DNA from 2 places in the Mumia sp. ZJ430 genome. Region 2 is predicted to be linked to the other one. Evidence: predicted binding sites of a transcription regulator. Region 2 holds the regulator's gene; the other holds the start of a gene.
What was found. The regulator LexA, encoded in region 2, represses DNA repair genes until DNA is damaged. The targets are predictions, from matches to a motif close to TCGAACANNTGTTCGA.
Positions count from the first base shown of each region.

Region 1: a site for LexA is predicted at 2,682-2,697, ahead of ruvC (crossover junction endodeoxyribonuclease RuvC). Genes of this name have one in related genera too.

Region 1 covers NZ_JAAHFK010000004.1:725,747-729,951, reverse strand. Annotated here, with positions in the region: gene yajC (preprotein translocase subunit YajC) at 1-250, opposite strand, end outside; gene ruvB (Holliday junction branch migration DNA helicase RuvB) at 313-1,395, opposite strand; gene ruvA (Holliday junction branch migration protein RuvA) at 1,413-2,036, opposite strand; gene ruvC (crossover junction endodeoxyribonuclease RuvC) at 2,033-2,647, opposite strand; gene HCT63_RS19685 (CsbD family protein) at 2,801-2,983, opposite strand; gene HCT63_RS19680 (hypothetical protein) at 3,044-3,469, opposite strand; gene HCT63_RS19675 (hypothetical protein) at 3,529-3,912, opposite strand; gene HCT63_RS19670 (hypothetical protein) at 3,951-4,205, opposite strand, start outside.
Region 2 covers NZ_JAAHFK010000002.1:505,494-509,698, forward strand. Annotated here, with positions in the region: gene HCT63_RS08950 (beta-eliminating lyase-related protein) at 1-206, shown strand, start outside; gene HCT63_RS08955 (SelT/SelW/SelH family protein) at 203-523, shown strand; gene HCT63_RS08960 (serine hydrolase) at 520-1,341, shown strand; gene HCT63_RS08965 (LysM domain-containing protein) at 1,379-1,942, opposite strand; gene lexA (transcriptional repressor LexA) at 2,072-2,785, shown strand; gene HCT63_RS08975 (ATP-dependent DNA helicase) at 2,900-4,205, opposite strand, start outside.

The DNA.
Region 1 (4,205 bases), on a different contig from region 2:
TGATCTTCGCGACCACGTTGCGGTGGACCTCGATCTCGACACCCGGCGCGACCGACAGCGTCATCGAGTCGTCACCGAGCCCCACGACGGTGCCGAAGATGCCGCTCGTGATCATCACGCGCGACCCGATCTGCACCTTCTGCTGCATGTCGACGAACTCGCGGCGCCGCTTGCTCTGCGGCCGCATGATGAAGAAGTAGAAGACGAGGACGAGCAAGATGATCGGCAGCAGGGCTGCAACGTCGTTCACGGTGGCTCCAGGCGTGATGGTCGGGGGCTATGTCGTGCGTAGGAAAGTCTAGCGGTCGCCCCTCAGTCCAACGGCAGCGTGGGATCGGTCGCCGGCCTCGGCGCCCGCAGCCCGAGGTGCTCCCATGCGGCGGGCGTCGCGACCCGGCCCCGCGGCGTCCGTGCCAAGAACCCCTGTCGTACGAGGAACGGCTCGGCCACCTCCTCGACCGTCTCGCGCTCCTCCCCCACGGCGACGGCCAACGTCGACACCCCTACCGGCCCGCCCGCGAAGCTGCGGCAGAGCGCGTCCAGGACGGCGCGGTCGAGGCGGTCGAGCCCGAGCCGGTCGACCTCGTACAGGTCGAGGGCACGATGGGCGATGTCGAGGTCGACGACACCGCTCCCCCGCACCTCTGCGTAGTCGCGCACGCGGCGCAGGAGACGGTTGGCGATACGCGGGGTCCCACGGGAGCGCGAGGCGATCTCGAGGCCGCCCTTGGGGGTGGTCTGCACACCGAGGAGCGCGGCGGAGCGCTCGACGATGCGGTGGAGCTCGCTCGCCTCGTAATACTCCAGCTGCGCGGTGAACCCGAACCGGTCACGCAGCGGCCCGGGCAGGAGCCCCGCGCGCGTCGTCGCACCGACGAGGGTGAACTGCGGGATCTGCAGCGGGATCGCTGTCGCCCCTGGGCCCTTGCCGATGATGACGTCGACCCGGAAGTCCTCCATCGCCATGTAGAGCAGCTCCTCGGCGGGCCGCGACATGCGGTGGATCTCGTCGACGAAGAGGACGTCGCCCTCGTTGATGCCCGAGAGAATCGCTGCGAGGTCGCCGGCGTGCTGGATCGCCGGGCCACTGGTGAGCCGCAGCGACGTGCCGAGCTCGGCCGCGATGATCATCGCCAGCGTCGTCTTGCCGAGCCCCGGTGGACCGGAGAGAAGGACGTGGTCGGGGGTGCGCCCGCGGCCGCGGGCCGCGGTCAGGACGAGCGTGAGCTGCTCGCGGACACGCTCCTGGCCGATCAGCTCCTCGAGCGAGCGCGGCCGCAGCGCCGCCTCGTACGCCTGCTCCTCCGAGACGACCTCGGGGCGTACGAGCCGTGCTTCGAGCTCAGCCTGCTCGGCGGCGTCGAGGTGTCGGGCGTCGAGATCATGGTCGTCCATGGGTGCGGGCTCCTCCCTCATGCCTTCGAGAGCGTACGCAGGGCTGCGCGCAGCAGGACGGACACGTCGACCGTCCCGGCGTTCTCGACCTGCTCGGCGGCGACGGCCACGACAGCAGCGACGGCGTTATCGGCCTCGCGGGCGCTCCATCCCAGGCCGACGAGCGCACCGTGGACCTGGGGACGCCAGTCGGCCTCGCCCGGAGCGGCGGCCGCTGCGGCGGGAGCCGCCACCGTGCGTACGGCGCCGATGCGGTCCTTGAGCTCCAGCACGATCCGCTGCGCTCCCTTGGTCCCGATGCCAGGCACCTTCGTGAGCGACTTGAAGTCCTCCTCGGCGATCGCCCGTCGCAGCCCCTCGGGGCCGAGCACGGCGATGATCGCCTGGGCGACCTTCGGGCCGACACCGCTCGCGGTCTGGGCGAGCTCGAACGTGTCGCGCTCGTCGTCGTCCCCGAACCCGTACAGCGTCATCGAGTCCTCGCGCACCACCAGGCTCGTCGCCACCTGCGCCTGCTCGCCGTGCCGCAAGCCGGCGAGGGTGCCGGGCGTGCACTGGACGAGCATGCCGATGCCGCCGACGTCGAGCACGGCGGAGTCGAGGGCGGTGGCGGCGACCGTGCCGCGGACGAAGGCGATCATCGGGCCTTCCTTCTGTGGGGAGCGGGGGCAGCAGGGGGGCTGCTGGGGATCCGTGAACGGATGGGCTCGGCGGCGGTACGGGTCGGGCCGCTCGGCTTCCGGGCGGCGGCGAGCGCGGCATCGAGCCGGTTGACCGAGGTGCCACGCCATACGTGGCAGATGGCGAGCGCGAGTGCATCCGCGGCGTCAGCGGGCCTCGGCGCCACCTCCAGGCCGAGGATCCGCGTGACCATGGCGGTGACCTGGGCCTTGTCAGCGCGGCCGCTGCCGGTGACGGCGGCCTTCACCTCGCTCGGCGTGTGGAGCGCGACGGGGAGACCGCGGCGCGCGGCGGCGACCATCGCGACCCCGCTGGCCTGCGCGGTGCCCATGACCGTGGAGACGTTGTTCTGGCTGAAGACGCGCTCGACGGCGACGACGTCGGGCTCGTACGTCTCGATCGCCTCCGACAGCGCGCGCTCGATCGCGAGCAGGCGCAACGCGACGTCGTCGCCCGCGGGAGTCCGGATCACGTCCACGGCGATCGCCCGCAGCGGTCGTCCGACGCGTCCTTCGACGACGCCGACGCCGCACCGCGTCAGGCCGGGGTCGACGCCCAGGACGCGGATCATGGCCGTCACGCGCGGCCTCCCGGCGCACACCACAGCGAACACATGTTCGACACCCTAGCGGCGACCGGCCCAGCGGGTGAGCCGACGCGCCGAGGACGCCGACGACCCCTCCGCCGGGGCGGAGGGGTCGTCGGTACGGCGGTGGCGGAGCAACTACTTCTTGAAGGCGTCCTTGACCTTCTCGCCGGCCTGCTTCAGATCAGACTTCGACTGGTCGCCCTTGCCCTCGGCCTCCTGCGCCTCGTCACCGCGCGCCTTGCCGGCGGTCTCCTTGGCCTTGCCCTTGAGGTCCTCGCCCTTGTTGCTGAGCTTGTCGTCGAGACCCATCGCAGTCATCTCCTCAAGATCGGTTCTCCGTTACAGAGGAGGGGTACCCAGCCGGCGCCGCACTACACGTCAGCCGTCGCCACCGCCACCGCCGTCGCCGCCGCCGAATCCACCGCCGCCGCCGATGCCGCGGTCGGAGTGTCCCGCCCCCTGCCCTGGCGCACCCCAGCCTCCCCTGGTGCCCGGGCTGCGTCGGGGACGGTACGGCGCGTGCGACGGGTCGTCTACCGTGCTCGCACCCCACGGCAGGGCGTACAGCGCCTTCGCGATCTCCTTGATCCGGCGCTCCGTGTCGCGGCGCCCCGGCGCGGGCTCCACGTGCATCACGACGCCGTTGCAAGTCACAACGATCGGGCGCCATCCGAGCTCGGCCACCGCTGGTGGTCCGGCCGCCGCGCCGGCGAACTCCGGCATCCACGGCACAGGATCACCGAAGTCAGTGCGCCGCCGACGTGCGATCCGCCAGAACGTGCCTCCCGCTCGCAAGATGTCCATGGGTCATCCTGGCTCCGGGACGGTGCGAGTGGAAGAGATCGGGAGAATGCGTCAACCGATCACGGGGGTCCGAACCCGATGAAGGTGTAGCCCGGGCCGCGCCCAGGTTCGCCCCACGCGCTGGTCGTGCCGAGGCTGAGACGCGGGCCGTACGGCACGTGCGACGGATCGTCCGCCGTGCTGGCGGCCCACGGCAGGGCGTACAGGGCCTCGGCGATCTCCTTGATCCGGCGCTCCGTGTCGCGGCGGCCCGGCGCGGGCTCCACGTGCATCACGACGCCGTTGCAGGTCACGACGATCGGGCGGCGCCCCAGCTCGGACGAGGTGGGTGGCTCGGCCACGCCGCCGGCGAACTCCGGCATCCACGGCACAGGGTCATCGACGTTGGCGCGCCGCCGCCGGGCGATCCGCCAGAACGTCCCTCCCGTCCGCAGGATGTCCATGCCTCATCGTGACACCGCGACCGTGCGGGCGGAAGAGATCAGGACGAAACGCCCGAGCTGCCCTGCCAGTCCGGGCCGAGCTGGTACGGGTCACCGGACGTGTCGACGAGCGTCGTCCGCGGGCGACGGCTGATGTCCTCGATGAGGGCCCGGATGCGCGCCCGTGAGGCTCGCCAGCCCTTGACGCGCTCCGTCCCGACGACGGTGCCGCCGCGGCAGACGACGATCGTCCACCCGAAGAACACCGCCCGGGCGAGCGCCACGACGGGCAGCAGCATGAGCAGGATCGCGAG
Region 2 (4,205 bases):
ACGTCGCCAACCCGACGCAGGCGAACGTGGTGTTCCCGACGCTCCCCCGCGCGGTCGCGGACGCCGTACGCGCTGAGCACCCGTTCTACGACTGGCGCCCCGGCGCGCACCCGGACTTCGTCGAGTCTCGGTGGATGTGCTCCTGGGACACGACCGACGAGGACGTCGACGCGTTCCTCGGTGCGCTGCGCAAGGCCTTCGGATGACGACGGCCGAGCCTGTCGAGACCCCGCGCGTCGAGATCACCTACTGCACGCAGTGCCAGTGGCTGCTGCGTGCAGGGTGGATGGCGCAGGAGCTCCTGAGCACGTTCGGCACCGAGCTCGCTGAGGTCGCGCTCGTCCCCGGGACGGGCGGCGTCTTCCGCGTGGCCGTCGACGGCGACCTCGTGTGGGACCGCAAGGACGACGGCGGGTTCCCGGACGCCGCCGAGCTCAAGCGCCGGGTGCGCGACCGCATCGATCCGGACCGGCCGCTCGGGCACGCCGACCGTACGACCGACGCACCCGGGGCGGACGCGTGACCGTCCCACCCCTCCCGCAGCTGCGCGACGACGTCCGGTGGTCGGTCGAGGTGCGCGACGCCGACGACGACCACGTGCTCGCGTCCTTCGAACCCGACCTCATCCTCCCGACGGCCAGCATCGGCAAGCTCGTCCTGCTCGTCGAGGCCGCCCACCAGATCGCGACCGAGCGGCTCGACCCGGACGAGCCGCTCACCCGTACGGACGAGGACGGGGTCGCCGACTCCGGCCTGTGGCACCTCCTGCGGACGGACACCCTGCCCGTCGCGGACGCGTGCACGCTCGTGGGCGCGGTCAGCGACAACCTCGCCACCAACGTGCTGCTGCGACGGCTCGGCCTCGAGGCCATCACACAGACGGCGACGCGGATCGGCATGGAGCGCAGTCGGCTCCTCGACCGGGTTCGCAACGATCGCGGCCCCGAGCACCCCCCGACGCTCTCGGTCGGGTGCGCGGCAGACCTCGCGCACTTCTGCGCACGCCTCCATCGCCGCGAGATCCTGTCGCCCACCATCAGCGAGATGGTCAGCGGATGGCTCGGCGCGAACACCGACCTGTCCATGGTCGCCAGCGCCTTCGGCCTCGACCCGCTCGCCCACGCCGGTCCGGACCGCGGCGTCGTCCTCTGGAACAAGACCGGCACGATCGAGACCGTACGGGGCGACGTCGGGCTTGTGTCCAGCCCGGCACGCACCCTCGCGTACGCGGTGATCGCGGAGTGGGACGACGACGCCGAGCCGTCCGTGCGCGACCGCGTGCTGGACGACATGCGCGCGGTCGGGCTCTGGCTGCGCGCCGTCATCGACGGTCACGCCTGAGCGCTCTGCGACACGATCGCAACGAAGACCGTCGCTCTCAGTAGAGAGGCACGTAGATCGTCGCGCCGGCCACGATCTCGCCCGCGCTCGCGAGCGAGTTGAGGTCAGCGATGTCTTGGACGGTCTCGCGGATGTCGCCCCGAGGGTTGGCCTCGGCCGCGAGGTCCCAGACGGTCTCGCCCGGCTGCACGGTCACCACCCGGCTCGGGACAGGCTCGCCCGCCTCCGAGGTCGCGATGACCTGCGTGCCCAACCCGACGGTGAGCCCGCCGAAGGCGACCATCGCCGCGACGAACACCACGAAACGCCCCCGACGCGTCAGCCGGTACGACGGCTTGCGCGGGGCGGCACGACGCTCCGGACGTGCCGTGGGTCGCGTCGGCGCCGTGTGCGCCGCCGGCCTCCCCTTGCCTGCGGGGTGACGCGCCACCGCTCGGGTCAGCGGCGTGTCGAGGGTGATCACGGTGCGGTCGCAGGTGCTGGGGACGGTGCTCATCGTGTCCTCCTGGTCTCGGACTCGTACGGCCTGCCCGACGGCGGCGAGACGGCTGACCAGCTGGTGGATCCGTAGCCGGAGCCGAACACGCGTTCGATCGAACATGTGTACGAACCTAACCACACGCACCGACAGATGTGAAGGACCCGCTCGAACAAACTTTCGAGTGTCGTACGACACGCGACGGTCGAACATATGTTTGATCGAACCGCCGCCCGGTACTAGGGTCAGTACATGACCAAAGCCGAGGTTTCCGAGCTCCCCGACGGCCCACCGGACGCGAGCGGGCTGACTCCCCGCCAGCGCCGCGTGCTCGAGATCATCCGCGAGTCGATCGAGCAGAAGGGCTACCCGCCCAGCATGCGCGAGATCGGCGCTGCGGTGGGTCTCGCGAGCGTCTCCTCGGTCGCTCACCAGCTCAAGGTCCTCGAGCGCAACGGCTTCGTCCGCCGCGACCCCAACCGCCCGCGCGCGATCGAGGTCTTCCTTCCCGACGTCCTCGCGGCCCGCCGCTCGATCGGCGACGCACTCGACTTCGGCTTCGACGACACCGCGTCCGGCGACGCGCGCCCCGCGCCAGCGTACGTGCCGATGGTCGGCCGGATCGCCGCCGGTGGGCCGATCCTGGCCGAGGAGCGCGTCGAGGAGATCATGCCGCTCCCCCGCACGCTCGTCGGCGAGGGCACCTTGTTCATGCTCGAGGTCCGCGGAGACTCGATGGTCGATGCCGCGATCTGCGACGGCGATTACGTGGTCGTCCGTCAGCAGCCGACCGCCGAGAACGGCGAGATCGTCGCTGCCCTCCTCGACGGCGAGGCGACCGTCAAGACACTGCAGCGCAAAGACGGCGAGATCTGGCTCCTCCCCCACAACCCGGCGTACGACCCGATCGACGGCACCGACGCCACGATCCTCGGCAAGGTCACCACGGTCATGCGACGCGTCTGACCCCACGTGTCGTGTGGTGGGCGCGAGATCCCCTCGGTCTCGCGCCCACATGTGTGTCCGGACCCGCCCCGCGACGCCCCCTCCCGCGCTCGCCGGCGAGCCGGCACCCGTACGTCAGTTGGCGGACGCGGCCGCGTCGAGCCGCTTGAGCGCTCCCAAGATCTGCCCGCGATCGACCGTCCGCCACATCGGCGGCATCGAGGACGCGAGGAACGACCCGTACCGCGCCTTGGCCAGGCGGGAGTCGAGCACCGCGACGACGCCGCGGTCGTCGGAGCGGCGGATGAGCCGTCCGGCCCCTTGAGCCAGCAGGAGCGCGGCGTGGGTCGCGGCCACCGCCATGAAGCCGTTGCCGCCCTGGCGTTCGACGAGGCGCTGGCGCGCGCTCATCAGCGGGTCGTCGGGTCGAGGGAACGGGATCCGGTCGATGATCACGAGCTGACACGTCGTGCCAGGCAGATCGATGCCCTGCCACAGGCTCAACGTGCCGAAGAGGCACGTGTGCGGGTCTTCGGTGAACCGGCGCGCCAGCTCGGGCAGCTGCGCGTCTCCTTGGCACAGCACCTCGATCTCCGGCAGCCGCTCGCGGACGACCTCGGTCGCCGCCTCGGCGGCCCGCCGTGACGAGAAGAGCCCGAGCGTACGCCCGCCTGCCGCACGGACGAGGTCGACGATCTCGTCCGCGGTCGCGTCGGCCATCCCGTCGCGCCCCGGCGGCGGCAGGTGGCGCGCGACGTAGAGCATCGCCTGCTTCGCGTAGTCGAACGGCGAGCCCACGTCGACCGCGTCCCATGCGAAGTCGCGTTCGTCGGACTCGGCCTTGTCCGCGGGGCCGACCCCGACCTGCTCCGTCGCCCACAGCCCGACCGATCGTGCCACGGAGTCGAAGCCGCCACCCAGCTTGAGCGTCGCGCTGGTGAGCACGACCGTGTTCTCGCCGAACAGCTTGTCGCGCAACGTCAGTGCCACGTCGACGGGCGCGATACGCAGCTCGTTGCCGCCACGCGAGCCCTCACGCTCGGCGAGCCACAGCACGTCGGCCTCGGAGGCCGCCGCCATGCGTTCGGCGACCTTGCGGACCTCGTCGACGAGCCCCTTGACCTGCTGGCGAGCCGCATCGGTCTCGCCCTCCTGCGACTCCTTCGGGATCGCAGAGTGGCACGCGCGCGCGGTGTCTCGTACGAGGGCCAGCGCGTCCGCGAGCTGGTCGGTCGGTGACGCGATGCGACCCGGCGGGGTCACCTCGAGAGCGTCGCGCAGCGCGTCGGTCGCGTCCTCGAGGTCATCGGCCTCCCGCCCGCGGACGAAGGCCCGGGCGCGGCGCGCGGCCCGCTCGACCATCGGAGGCGACAGCTCGGCCGTCGAGGCCTGGGTGACTCGGGCGACCAGCTCGTGGGCCTCGTCCACGACGACGGTGTCG